DNA from 2 places in the Streptomyces sp. PH9007 genome. Region 1 is predicted to be linked to the other one. Evidence: riboswitches for the same ligand, from Rfam matches in the RefSeq annotation. Region 1 holds a riboswitch; the other holds the start of a gene.
What was found. Region 1 has a riboswitch for cobalamin ahead of ACTFAP_RS20760 (ribonucleoside-diphosphate reductase subunit alpha). Riboswitches for the same ligand answer to the same signal wherever they lie in the genome.
Positions count from the first base shown of each region.

Region 1 (7,154 bases):
GCCGAATCGGTGGAGGAGGGCTCACTGCTCTCCCGGACCGGAGGGGCACCGACGCTGGCGCTCGGCCTCGCCGCGATTCTCGCCGACATCCTCGGCGGCGAAGCGATGATGTCCTTCTGGTATCACTTCGCGATCATGTTCGAGGCGCTGTTCATCCTCACCGCGATCGACGCCGGAACCCGCGTGGGCCGCTTCATTCTTCAGGACGCCATCGGCGGCGTGCACCCGCGGCTGGCGAAATTCCGTTCCACCCACTGGTGGCCCGGGATCTGGATCACCGGCGCGCTGGTGGTCGGCCTGTGGGGCGGGCTGCTGTGGATCGGCGTGCACGATCCACTGGGCGGCATCAACACGCTCTTCCCGGTCTTCGGCATCGCCAACCAGCTGCTGGCCGCCATCGCCCTGGCCATCTGCACGGTATTGCTCGTCAAGGGCGGCCGCTCCCGCTACGCGTGGGTGACCGGGGTGCCGCTGGTGTGGATCTCGATCGTGACGCTGACCGCGAGCTGGCAGAAGGTGTTCTCCGGCGACCCGGCGGTGGGCTTCCTCGCCCGCCGCTCGCAGTACCAGGACGGGATCGCGAACGGAGAACTGCTGCCGGGCGCCAAGGACATGTCCGACATGCAGACCATCGTGACCAACGCCACCATCACCGCCGCCATCACCGGGCTGCTGGCGGTCCTCGTCCTGGTCGTCTTCGCCGACGCCGCCCGCATGATCGTCAAGGCGCTGCGCGACCCGGGCTCGGTCTCCCTCCAGGAGGCCCCGTTCGTGGAGTCCCGGCTGATCGCCCCCGCCGGGCTGATCGCCACCAAGGAGGAGAAGGCCGAACTGGTGGCCGCCGGACTCGGGCCCGAGGGCGGCATCCCGGCCGCCGGGGACGGCGAGGCGGGCGGCGAGCGCACCCCCGAAGGGGCCAGGGAATGACCGCCACGGACGGCACGACCGGCGCGGTACGGACCACCACGGTGGCCCGTACCGCGCGCCGGGTCGGCGGCTGGCTGCGCTGGTACGTGCGCGAGGTCACCGGCGAGAGCGCGTACGACCGCTATACGGCCCGCGCCCGGGCCCAGGACCCGACGGTACAGGTGCTGAGCCGGCGCGAGTTCGAACGGATGCGGATGGACGCCAGGGCATCCGAGCCGGGCGCGGGCGCCGGCTGCTGCTGACCCGCACCCCGCCCGCCCGCGGGCCCCGGCCGATATCGCCGTGCGGGGCGTCGAACAGGCGTCACATACTGACGCCATGGACACCCTGATCAGAGCCGCCGAGCCCGCTGAACTGACCGAGATCGGCGAGCTGACCGCCACCACCTACCTCGGCGAGGGCCTGCTCACCTACGGAGCCGACGACCCCTACCTCAAAGTGCTGCGCGACACCACACACCGGGCGGCGCACACCCGGATCCTGGTGGCGGCGGACGCCGACGGCACGCTGCTGGGCTCCGTCACCCTCGTCCTGGACGGCGGGCCGTACGTGGACGTCGCCGCCGCCCCCGAGGAGGCCGAGTTCCGGATGCTGGTCGTACGGGGCGAGGCGCGCGGCCGGGGGGTCGGCGAGGCCCTGGTGCGGGAGTGTCTGAGCCGGGCGCGCCGAGCCGGGAAACGGCGTGTCGTCATCTCCAGTTCGTCGCAGATGCACACAGCGCACAGACTCTACGGGCGGCTCGGCTTCGTTCGGGCCCCGGAGCGCGACTGGGACCCGTTCCCGGGGGTCACACTTCACGTGTTCGCATGTGAGCTGTGACCGTAAGTATGACGACGAACACTACATATGGGGGTGCTCGCTTCCCTCGGCACAAGATGTATGCTCGTGCTCGCTGTCGTCGCAGGGGAATCCGGCGTGATTCCGGAACTGTCCCGCAACGGTATGTGATGGGCTGATTCCAGATGGTCCGTCACGAGTCCGAACACCTGCCGTCAGTATCGAGAACGTCCGGGCCTCGTGGGCTGGGCCGGCGGACGCTGCGCGGTATACGTCACGTGAGCCTTTGCCTTGCTACACGTATGCCCGCATGCGCCCGTCGTGCGTAGCCCCTGTAGGTGTCCCTGCGATATGAGGGAGAGCATCGCGTGACCATCGCACCCGTCGCCCCAGCGGAGCCGGCCTCAGCCGAACTGCTGCGCACCGTGAGCGACCTCACCGCCGATCTGCCCGCCACCGACCCCTCGCGGGTCACGGCGGCCGTGATCCGCGGCCGGGCGGCCGACTCCGACGCGGCCGAACTCCGCTCGCTCGCCATCGAGGCCGCCGCCGGCCTCATCGGCGAGGAGCCCGAGTACTCGCGGCTCGCCGCCCGATTGCTCACCCTCGCCGTGCGCGAGGAAGCCGCCGGGCAGGGCGCGGTCACCTTCTCCGACTCGATCGCCACCGGGCAGCGCGAGGGCCTGATCGCCGACACCACCGCCGAGTTCGTCGAACTCCACGCGGAACGGCTGAACGCCCTGGTGGAGCAGGCGATCGCGGACGGCGCGGATGACCGGTTCGGCTACTTCGGGCTGCGCACCGTCGAGTCCCGCTACCTGCTGCGCCACCCGCACACCCGCAAGGTGATCGAGACCCCGCAGCACTTCCTGCTCCGGGTGGCCTGCGGCCTCGCCGAGGACCGCTCCGAGCGCGCCCTGGAGGAGGTGGCACGGCTGTACGGGCTGACCAGCTCGCTCGCCTACCTGCCGTCCTCCCCCACCCTGTTCAACTCCGGCACCCGGCACCCGCAGATGTCCTCCTGCTACCTGCTGGACTCGCCGCTGGACGAGCTGGACTCCATCTACGAGCGCTACCACCAGGTCGCGCGGCTCTCCAAGCACGCCGGCGGCATCGGCCTGTCCTACTCCCGCATCCGGGCCAGGGGCTCGCTGATCCGCGGCACCAACGGCAAGTCGAACGGCATCGTGCCGTTCCTGCGCACCCTGGACTCCTCGGTCGCCGCCGTCAACCAGGGCGGCCGGCGCAAGGGCGCGGCCTGCGTGTACCTGGAGAGCTGGCACGCCGACCTGGAGGAGTTCCTGGAGCTGCGGGACAACACCGGTGAAGAGGCCCGCCGCACCCACAACCTGAACCTGGCGCACTGGATCCCCGACGAGTTCATGCGCCGGGTGGAGGCGGACGCCGAGTGGTCGCTGTTCTCGCCGTCCGAGGTGCCCGAGCTGGTGGACCTGTGGGGCGACGCGTTCGACGCCGCCTACCGCAAGGCGGAGGCCGAGGGCCGCGCCGCCAAGCGGGTGCCCGCCCGGCAGCTGTACGCGCGGATGATGCGGACCCTGGCGCAGACCGGCAACGGCTGGATGACGTTCAAGGACGCCGCGAACCGTACCGCCAACCAGACGGCCGAGGCCGGCTCGATCGTGCACTCCTCGAACCTGTGCACCGAGATCATCGAGGTCACGGACGACGGCGAGACCGCCGTGTGCAACCTCGGCTCCATCAACCTGGCCGCGCACCTGGGCGCCGACGGTGACATGGACTGGGAGCGGATCGACGCCACCGTGCGCACGGCCGTGACCTTCCTGGACCGCGTGGTGGACATCAACTTCTACCCGACGAAGGAGGCCGCCGCCTCCAACAGCCGCTGGCGGCCGGTCGGCCTGGGCCTGATGGGCCTCCAGGACGTCTTCTTCCGGCTGCGGCTGCCCTTCGACTCCCCCGAGGCGAAGGCGCTGTCCACCCGGATCTCCGAGCGGATCATGCTGGCCGCGTACGAGACCTCCGCCGATCTGGCGGAGCGGCACGGCCCGTTCGAGAACTGGGAGAAGACCCGGACCGCGCGCGGCGTCCTGCACCCCGACCACTACGCCGACGCCCAGGTGACCTGGCCGGAGCGGTGGGAGGCGCTGCGTACCCGCATCGCTGGTACCGGCATGCGCAACTCGCTGCTGCTGGCCATCGCGCCGACCGCCACCATCGCCTCGATCGCCGGCGTGTACGAGTGCATCGAGCCGCAGGTGTCGAACCTGTTCAAGCGCGAGACGCTCAGCGGCGAGTTCCTCCAGGTCAACACCTACCTGGTCGAGGACCTGAAGCGGCTGGGCCTGTGGAACGAGGCGACCCGGGGCGCGCTGCGCGAGGCGAACGGCTCCATCGACGGCATCGAGTCGCTGCCGGCCGAGGTGCGCGACCTGTACCGCACGGCGTGGGAGCTGCCGCAGCGGGCGCTGATCGACATGGCGGCCGCCCGTACCCCCTTCATCGACCAGGCGCAGTCCCTGAACCTGTTCATGGCCTCGCCGACCATCGGCAAGCTCAGCTCGATGTACGCGTACGCGTGGAAGAGCGGCCTGAAGACCACGTACTACCTGCGGTCCCGCCCGGCCACCCGGATCGCGGCGTCGGCGCGCGGCGGCTCCGCCGCGGCCACCGCGCCCGCCCCCACCATCCCCGTGCAGCAGCAGCCGGCCGCCGTCACCGAAGCCGACGCCGTCGCCTGCTCCCTGGAGAACCCCGAGTCCTGCGAGGCATGCCAGTAATGACCACCGAGGCACAGAAGACGAAGAACCTGCTCGACCCGGGCTTCGAACTGACCCTGCGGCCCATGCGCTACCCGGACTTCTACGAGCGGTACCGGGACGCCATCAAGAACACCTGGACCGTGGAAGAGGTCGACCTCCACTCGGACGTCGCGGACCTGGCGAAGCTGTCGCCGGGCGAGCAGCACATGATCGGCCGGCTGGTGGCGTTCTTCGCCACGGGCGACTCGATCGTGGCCAACAACCTGGTGCTCACGCTCTACAAGCACATCAACTCCCCCGAGGCGCGGCTGTACCTGTCACGGCAGCTGTTCGAGGAGGCGGTGCATGTCCAGTTCTATCTGACGCTGCTGGACACGTACCTGCCCGACCCGGACGACCGGGCCGAAGCCTTCGCGGCGGTCGAGAACATCCCGTCCATCCGGGAGAAGGCGCAGTTCTGCTTCCGCTGGATGGACTCGGTGGAGAACATCGACCGGCTGGAGACCCAGGCCGACCGGCGGCGCTTCCTGCTGAACCTGATCTGCTTCGCGGCCTGCATCGAGGGGCTGTTCTTCTACGGGGCGTTCGCCTACGTGTACTGGTTCCGCTCGCGCGGTCTGCTGCACGGCCTGGCGACGGGCACCAACTGGGTGTTCCGCGACGAGACCATGCACATGAACTTCGCGTTCGAGGTCGTCGACACGGTGCGCCGGGAGGAGCCCGAGCTCTTCGACGAGGAGCTGGAGCGCCAGGTCACCGACATGCTGAAGGAGGCCGTCGAGGCGGAACTCCAGTTCGCGCGTGACCTTTGCGGCGACGGCCTGCCGGGCATGAACACCGAGTCGATGCGCCAGTACCTGGAGTGCGTCGCCGACCAGCGGCTGCTGCGGCTGGGGATCAAGCCGGTGTTCGGCTCGGAGAACCCGTTCTCGTTCATGGAGCTCCAGGACGTCCAGGAACTGACCAACTTCTTCGAGCGCCGGGCCTCCGCCTACCAGGTGGCGGTCGAGGGGAACGTGTCGTTCGACGACGACTTCTGACACGGACACGAGAGCGCCGCACCGGCGCTTTCGTATACAAGAGGCCGTCTGGCGTTAATTGATCGCTGCATCAGAAGACGGTTTGTGCTCGCTCCGGCTGCTCCTCTCGGATGAGGACTCATCCCATCATCCGAGAGGAGCAGACCCATGATGAGCGTGCGATGGCACATCAGCAGCTACAGCAGCACGGGCAACAACTGCCTGGAACACGCCCCCCTGCCGACCGGCCTCCAGGCCGTACGCGACACGAAGGCGCGCACCTGCGCCACATTGCTCCTGTCGGCGGCGTCCTGGCAATCCTTCGTCACGGCCACCAGGACCGACTCCTTACGCCCCCGCGGACGCTGACCGCCGCCGGACCACCGCCCACCCGGTCACGGAGGCGACCAGGACGACGGCGGTGCCACCGAGGATCCAGGGCAGCGGGCTGGTGTCGTCGCTGGTGGCGGCGGCTTCCGCCTCGGGCCCGGGGGCGGCGTCAGCGTCGGTTTCGGGGGCCGTCTCGGCCTCCGGTTCGGGGACGGGGGTGGCAGCGGGATCGAGGGCGGCTTCCCAGTCGCGGAAGATGGGCGGGCTGTCAGGGTCCCCTGGGTCGCCTTCCCCATCCACGATGACGCGGTCGGGCCGGACGATGCCGTACCCGGTGTAGTCATCGCGTCGCTGGTCATCGGGGCGTTCTGCGGTGTTGAGCATGACGCGCAGGACCTGGTTCTTGGTCCAGTCGGGGTGCTGCGACCAGATGAGCGCGGCGGAGGCGGAGGCGAGAGCGGTGGCGGAACTGGTGCCGCCCGACTCCCAAATGCAAGCGGGACCCGAGCGACCGTCGCAAGGACCAGGCACGTCCTTTCCGGGAGCTGCCAGGGAGACCTGCGGACCATACGTCGAATAGGCGGCGCGCTCGCCTCCAGCGTCGACGGCGGCAACCCCGATCACGCCTGGATGCGATGCCGGGTAATTGGCGGGATTGCTCCCGTCCCCATCATTGCCTGTTCCTGCGAAAATCAGAACGTCGCTTCTTGCCGCAACCGCCAATGCTTCCGCCATGACCTCCTGCACAACACCGCTATCGGTACCGCTCACGGACATATTGATGATCTGAGCGCCCTGGTCGACCGCGTATTCAATGCTCGCGGCCCACCTCTCCGCCTGATCAAGATCCGGACTCTCGTCATAGATTCGAACGGGCAAGATTTGGACACCGGGAGCCAGTCCTCGAACTCCCTGCCCTCCACCAGTGCCCGCAATCAATGAGGCCATGTGGGTGCCGTGGCCATCGGCGTCGCTATGCGCTCCCTCAGGCGACTCGGTGAGGTCCGTGCCCTCAAGGACTTGACCCTCCAGTTCGGGGAGAGAGCTGTCGACGCCGCTATCGAGAACAGCGACGGTGATGCCTTCGCCGGTGGCATGTTCCCACATTTGTTCGACGCGGAGGGTGTCGAAGTACCAGGGGTGTTGGGGGGTGTCGGCTGCTTGTGCGGTGGTGGGTGCGGTGGCCAAGGCTGCGGTGAGGGCAAGGGTGGTGGCGAGGGCCCGGCGGGTGGGGGTCATGGCTGCTGCCTGTCGTCCTTGCTCTCGTTCTTCTTTTTCTTCTTCTTGCTGCTCTTGCCTCGGCCCGGAAGTCCGATGACACCGGTGGGTTTGGGCAGCGACCGTCCGCGCTCCCCACGAC
Region 1 covers NZ_CM187440.1:4,475,836-4,482,989, reverse strand. Annotated here, with positions in the region: gene ACTFAP_RS20775 (carbon starvation CstA family protein) at 1-927, shown strand, start outside; gene ACTFAP_RS20770 (YbdD/YjiX family protein) at 924-1,169, shown strand; gene ACTFAP_RS20765 (GNAT family N-acetyltransferase) at 1,246-1,746, shown strand; cobalamin riboswitch at 1,777-1,935, shown strand; gene ACTFAP_RS20760 (ribonucleoside-diphosphate reductase subunit alpha) at 2,073-4,463, shown strand; gene ACTFAP_RS20755 (ribonucleotide-diphosphate reductase subunit beta) at 4,463-5,485, shown strand; gene ACTFAP_RS20750 (DUF397 domain-containing protein) at 5,633-5,833, shown strand; gene ACTFAP_RS20745 (S8 family serine peptidase) at 5,813-7,033, opposite strand; gene ACTFAP_RS20740 (coiled-coil domain-containing protein) at 7,030-7,154, opposite strand, start outside.

Region 2 (7,154 bases), 1.1 Mb from region 1:
GGTCCTCCAGAATTCGGTGCAAGGGTAGGACTACGTGTTGGGCTGCAATTCGTGGGTAATCCAGGGGCGCTCGCCAGAACAGCCCCCCGTGCTACTGTAATTGGGCACTACCTGACTGCATGAGATCCAGCTGGGTTCATGTAGGAGGGGGGTGATGCGGATGCCTACTCACGCCGGTGACGGTCCTCCAGACGAGGGCGGTGCGCCGGGGTGGTGGACCTGGTTCCTTCGGGCTCAGCAGATGCTGTTGGCCCTGGCCCTGGCCGTGGAGATGACGGACACCGTGATCTCCTGGTTCGGGTAGAAGCGCAGGTGGGCCTGACCCCTGGCAGGGTCAGGCCCACTAGGTCCGGCACCCGTTGACCCCATGGTTTGGCTCTGCAGGGCTAGCCATGGGGTCCATCCATGTCACGGACCTTGCTTGCTGGAGCACTGCTCGCAAGCGTTCTGCACCAACATACTGTACACCAAATTCGCACCACAATGCAGCCCTGATGTCACACCTCTTCTAATTTTCGATGCCACACTTCGGCGCGGCCATCTGCGGCTGCAATTTATCAAATCAGAACCATAGTTCTTTGTTGGGCATGGAAATTCGACCACCTTTTTTCGAGGTTCCGTCATCCAGATGCTTGGGCTAAGTTTCGAAAGTGCATCGGGATTGGTAAGCTTTCAGGATAACCTTGCTTTGATAATTAATTTTCCCAATTGATGAAATCTTGGAAGATTCATTTGCGTTGCAAAAGATCTGGTTTTGCGTTGCACTTTGATACAGATGGATACACAGGAACACGCGTCGGGACAGTGTCCGGACACTGCTCCCAGACTGTCTGGACAGAGTCGTGGACGCATACTCGGTACTACGCGCAAGGGTTCCTGCGAGTAGCCCGGACCGCCTCTCCGCTCTCTGCCCGGACAGCCAGACAGTCTGTCCGGGCAGACCGTCTAGAACCTAGACGCAGTCTGCCTCATCAGTGCGGACAGGAAAGAGCTGGCCCAATTATTGCTATTTTTGACCCTTCTTCTAATTTCCCTATCCCGGGAATTATAATTAATTAGTAGCGTTCAGTGGCACATTTCCAAGAGGAGACGATCCTCTCTCGGTAAGTTCATTTTTCTTCTGCTGTTCAGCTGTGTAGCCAGAACATTTTTCTTTGCTGTGCAGGCAAGGAAGCTACTCGCTGTTGACCATCGTTTGGTGCTTGACTGCCGCAACATCACATTGCTCAACAGCTCACTGTTGCACCCGGTCCGGGTGCAGCTCATACCCGAGGCCCCTCGGCCGACCGGTCATCAACAGTTGCTCCGGTACCCGGCACACGTGAACTTGGCGTTCGCCAACGGGCGGCCCCGGTCGCACTCCTACGGTGGACCGCATGACCACGCATCAGCAGCTGTTCGTGCGCGCGGATCACGAGTCGGACCGGCACCTGTACGTCGACTGCCCCGAGCAGGGCCCGCTGGGCTGGTGCGCCGAGCACGATGGTGACGAGGTCAACGAGGAGACCGGCGAGTACTGGTGCGACCCGCTCGACGAGAAGCTGGTCGGCGACGTCCCGGCCCGCGACGGGTGGATCGTCACTGGCGAGTGGTGCGAGCCGTTTGACGGCGAGCCGTACCACGACGCGCCCTACGTCGCCCCGGCGGTGCGCGTCGAGCTGACCGCCCTCACGGATGCCCAGTAGCCGCCGGCCCCGGGCGGGGATCGGTGACTGTGTCCTGTCCGGGCCCGGCTCGTGCTGCTCCTGGTCGACGAGTCCGTCCAACACGGCTTGTGAATGCGTGAATGCAAGAGCTTCGACCGACCTGTCGCAGCACGTCTCGGTACGGACTGGCGGGCGGATTCGGTGACGCAGAGCGCCGTCCTGTCGAGATGCATGGGTGTGCTTGATCGCTGATCTGATCGGCGCTCACGGCCAGTGGAGCAGCCTGCCGGCGTTCCCCTCGGGCGCGGGCGGGCTGGTCTCGACGGTCCACGACTGGAGCGCGATCGCCCGGATGCTGCTGAACGGGGGCGCGGCACCGGACGGCGGGTCCCGGGTGCTGTCGCGGGAGGCGGTACGGCTGCTGATCACCGATCATCTGACGGCGCCGCAGCGCGCCGCGGCCCGGCTGTTTCTGGAGAGGCAGGGCTGGGGCTTCGGCGGCTCGGTCGATGTCGCGCAGACCGTTCCCGGGACGGTGCCGGGCCGCTACGGCTGGGTGGGGGGCACCGGCACGTCGGGGCACATCATCCCGGCGACGGGGACCGTGGCGCTGCTGCTGACCCAGCGGGCGATGACCGATCCCAGCCCGCCGCGGCTGACGCGGGAGTTCTGGCAGTACGCGGCGGCCGGCGCGCCGCGCGATGACACGTCCGGCATACGAACGGGGTGTCCGGTGACGGGGTGGACCGCTTAGGGTGGCGGACGCAGCTGGTTCGCCCTGCCCGCCAGGCAGACGCGTCGTAAGAGGGAACCCGGTGGGAATCCGGGACTGCCCCGCAGCGGTGAGCGGGAACGACCGCCGTCATACGCACTGGAGCCGATGCCCGGCTCTGGGAAGCGACGGCCACTAGGAAGCCTCGTCATCCGGCGAGCAACGCCCGCGAGTCCGAAGACCTGCCGCTGTCCGCGCGCATCCGTGCGCGGTTCCCGGTGACCCTCGAGGGTGGGTCGGCGTCACGCGTCGGGCGACCGGCGGGCTCCGTCCCGCGCACGCCCGGGCGATCGCCCCTTCGCGCCCCCGCAGTGGTCCACCGGACACCGGAGTGACACTCGCGAAGGAGAGTTCCGTGACCGCACAGTCCGCAGCCGCGGCAGCACGGGCCACCGTGTACGGCGTACCCCGGCAGGGGCCCGACCGGGAGCTGAAGAGGGCCATCGAGGGGTACTGGAAGGGCCGCACCGACGCCGCCGCCCTGCACGGTACCGCCGCCGCACTGCGCCGCGACAACTGGCGCAGGCTGGCCGACGCCGGCGTCCACGAGGTGCCCACCGGCGACTTCTCGTACTACGACCACGTCCTGGACACCGCCGTCATGGTCGGCGCCGTCCCCGCGCGGCACCGGGCCGCCGTCGCCGCAGACCCGCTGGACGGCTACTTCGCCATGGCGCGCGGCACCCAGGACGTGGCGCCGCTGGAGATGACGAAGTGGTTCGACACCAACTACCACTATCTCGTCCCGGAGCTGGGTCCTGACACCGTTTTCAGCGCCGACTCCGCCACTCAGGTCGCGCAGCTGAAGGAGGCGCTGGCGCTTGGGCACACCGCGCGCCCGGTGCTGGTGGGCCCCCTCACCTTCCTGCTGCTGGCCAAGCCGGCGCCGGGGGTGGCGGACGACTTCGAGCCGCTGACGCTGCTGGACCGGCTGCTGCCGGTGTACGCGGAGGTGCTGGCCGATCTGCGGGCGGCGGGCGCCCGCTGGGTGCAGCTGGACGAGCCGGCGCTGGTCGCGGACCGGACGCCGGCCGAACTGAACGCCACCGCCCGCGCGTACCGTCAGCTGGGCGCGCTGACCGACCGGCCGCAGCTGCTGGTCGCCTCGTACTTCGACCGGCTGGGCGAGGCGCTGCCGGTGCTGGCGAAGTCCCCGGTCGAGGGGCTCGCGCTGGACTTCACCGGCCCCGCCGCGGCGAACCTGCCGGAGCTGGCCGCCGCCGGCGGGCTGCCGGGCAAGCGCCTGGTGGCGGGCGTGGTGGACGGCCGCAATGTGTGGATCAACGATCTGGGTGCGTCGCTGAGCACCCTGGGCACGCTGCTCGGTCTCGCGGACCGGGTGGACGTGGCGGCCTCCTGCTCCCTGCTGCACGTGCCGCTGGACGCCGCGGCGGAGCGGGACATCGATCCGCAGCTGGCCCGCTGGCTGTCGTTCGCCGTGCAGAAGACCGAGGAGATCGTCACCCTGGCGCGCGGCCTGTCCGAGGGCACCGGGGCGATCACCGCCCGGCTGGCCGCCAACCGGGCCGATCTGGCCTCCCGGGCCAACTCGCCGCTGGCCCACGACCCGGCGGTGCGGGCCCGTACCGCCGCCGTGACGGACGCCGACGCGCGCCGCTCCGCCGCCTACCCGGAGCGGGCGGCGGCGCAGCACGACCGGCTGGGGCTGCCGCTGCTGCCGGTGACCACCATCGGGTCCTTCCCGCAGACCGGTGAACTGCGCACGGCGCGCGCCGATCTGCGGGCCGGGCGCATCGACGAGACCGCGTACGAGGGCCGGATCGCGACCGAGATCCACGAGGTGATCGGTTTCCAGGAGCGCGCCGGGCTCGATGTGCTGGTGCACGGCGAGCCCGAACGCAACGACATGGTGCAGTACTTCGCCGAGCAGCTGACCGGCGCGCTGACCACCCGGCACGGCTGGGTGCAGTCCTACGGCACCCGGTACGTGCGGCCGCCGATCCTGGCCGGGGACCTCTCGCGCCCGGAGCCGATGACGGTGCGCTGGACGCGGTACGCGCAGTCGCTGACCGAGCGGCCGGTGAAGGGCATGCTGACCGGTCCGGTGACGATGCTGGCCTGGTCCTTCGTGCGGGACGACCAGCCGCAGGCGGAGACCGCCCGGCAGATGGCGCTGGCGCTGCGGGACGAGGTGCAGGACCTGGAGGCGGCCGGCAGTTCGGTGATCCAGGTGGACGAGCCGGCGCTGCGCGAGACGCTGCCGCTGCGGGCGGCCGAGCGCGAGGAGTACCTGGCGTGGGCGACCGAGGCGTTCCGGCTGACGACGGCCGGGGTGCGTCCCGACACGCAGATCCACACCCACATGTGCTACGCCGAGTTCGGCGACATCCTGCGGGCGATCGACGAGCTGGACGCCGATGTGATCAGCCTGGAGGCGGCCCGTTCCCACATGCGGGTGGCCGATGAGCTGGGCGCGGCCGGCTATCCGCGGGAGGTGGGCCCCGGCGTGTACGACATCCACTCGCCGCGGGTGCCCGACGTGGCGGAGGCGGCGGCGCTGCTGCGCAAGGGGCTGTCGGCGATTCCGGCCGAGCGGCTGTGGGTCAATCCGGACTGCGGACTGAAGACGCGGGGTTGGACGGAGGTGCGGGCGGCGCTGGAGAACCTGGTGGCGGCGGCCCGTGAGGTGCGTGAAGGGCTGCCGGTGACCGGGGCCTGACGGTGCGGCCGGCGGGCGGGGAAGGAGCGTGGGCTCCTTCCCCGCCCGCCGTGCGTTCGCGCGGCGGTAGCCCGTGGGACACGAGGTCTTGACCCAACTGTCGTGCTGGACGCGCGTAGTGTGCGCCGTGTGGTGGCAGGATCACGACAACGTCCGTCAGGCCGGCGGACGGTCCGTCCTCCGAGAGGTCCCCCACATGCCTCAGAGCGCACCCCCCGCACCCGTCCCCGATACCGTCTCCGGCCCCGCGCGCGGGCGTGGGCGCGGCAGGCGGATCCTGCTGCCGGCCGCGATCGCGGCGCTGACGGCGGTGTTCGTCGCGCCGCTGCCGCAGGCCACCGCGGCCGACGACGTCTACTACCGTGACGCGCTGGGCAAGAGCGGCGAGCCGCTCAAGCAGGCGCTGCACGAGATCATCAGCGCGGACACCACCAAGCTGACGTACTCCCAGGTGTGGGAGGCCCTCAAGGTAACGGACGCCGATCCGAACCGGCCCGGCAACGTGGTGCTGATATACAGCGGCATCTCCCGCAGCGCCGCCAACAACGGCGGCAATACCGGGCAGTGGAACCGCGAACACGTGTGGCCGCAGTCGCACGGCAACTTCGGCACCGCGGCCGGCCCCGGCACCGACCTGCACCATCTGCGGCCCGAGGACGTCCAGGTCAACAGCGTGCGCGGCAACAAGGACTTCGACAACGGCGGCAGCGCCGTCTCGGGCGCGCCCGGCAACTACACGGACGCCGACTCCTGGGAGCCCCGGGACGCGGTCAAGGGCGATGTCGCCCGGATGGTGTTCTACATGGCGGTGCGGTACGAGGGCGGTGACGGGTTCGCCGATCTGGAGGTCAACAACACGGCGGGGAACGGCAGCGTGCCCTACCTCGGCCGGCTGTCGGTGCTCAAGGAGTGGCACGAGCAGGACCCGCCGGACGCGGAGGAGCGGCGCCGCAACGAGGTGATCTTCGAGGACTACCAGAACAACCGCAACCCGTTCATCGACCACCCGGAGTGGGTGGAGGCCATCTGGTAGCCGGGCCGGGACCGGTGTCCCGCCGGCCGCCCGGTCAGGAACCGTGGGCGTGCTCCAGGCGCTTGCCCTCGATGTCGGGGTCGGGCAGCCGGCGGAACCAGCGCGGGTGGGACCAGATGCGGCCCCCGACGATGGCCATCACCGCGGGCACCAGCGTGAGGCGTACCACGAAGGCGTCCAGCAGCACGCCGATGGCGAAGCTGAAGCCGATGGCCTTGATGGTGGCGTCACTGGTGAACATGAACGCGACAAAAATCGAGAACATGATGAGCGCGGCGGCGGTCACCACCCGTGCGGAGTGGGACATGCCGCGCACCACCGCGCCGCGCGCCTCGCCGGTGCGGGTGTAGTCCTCCTTGATGCGGGAGACGACGAAGACCTCGTAGTCACTGGAGAGCCCGAAGATGATCGCCAGCATGATGATCGGGAGGAAGCTGACGGTCTCGGCGGGTTCGATGTTGAACAGGTGCTGTCCCCAGCCCCATTGGAAGACCGCGACCTGGGCGCCGAAGGCGGCCAGGATCGACAGCAGGAAGCCGAGCACCGACTTGAGCGGGACGAAGAAGGTGCGGAAGGCGAAGGTCAGCAGGATGAACGCCAGGCCCACGACGACGATCAGGAAGACGGGGAGGGCGGAGGAGAGCTTGGCGGAGACATCGATGTTGGAGGCGGTGTTGCCGCCCACCAGGATGGCCGCTCCGGTGTCGCCCTCGATCGCGGTGCGGTCGCCGCGGATACGGTGCACGAGGGAGGTGGTGGCCTCGTCGTTCGGTCCGCCGCCGGGGGTGACCTGGATGACGGAGACGTCGTTGGCCATGGTCAGCGGCTGCACGGCGGCCACGTCCGGCAGTTTGCCCAGCGCCGCCATCAGCTGATCGGTCTGGCTCTTGTCCGTGACGTGGTCGGCGACGATCAGCAGCGGCCCGTTCGCTCCCACCCCGAAGCCCTCGGTGATCAGATCGTAGGCCTGGCGCTGGGTGTTGGATGTCGGCTGGGAGGCGCCGCTCGGCAGTCCGAGCCGCA
Region 2 covers NZ_CM187440.1:5,584,350-5,591,503, reverse strand. Annotated here, with positions in the region: gene ACTFAP_RS25615 (hypothetical protein) at 161-304, shown strand; gene ACTFAP_RS25610 (hypothetical protein) at 1,377-1,685, shown strand; partial or broken gene ACTFAP_RS25605 (serine hydrolase) at 1,915-2,400, shown strand; cobalamin riboswitch at 2,398-2,622, shown strand; gene metE (5-methyltetrahydropteroyltriglutamate--homocysteine S-methyltransferase) at 2,774-5,098, shown strand; gene ACTFAP_RS25595 (endonuclease) at 5,295-6,131, shown strand; gene ACTFAP_RS25590 (MMPL family transporter) at 6,166-7,154, opposite strand, start outside.
Region 2: another riboswitch for cobalamin. It lies ahead of metE (5-methyltetrahydropteroyltriglutamate--homocysteine S-methyltransferase); the one in region 1 lies ahead of ACTFAP_RS20760 (ribonucleoside-diphosphate reductase subunit alpha).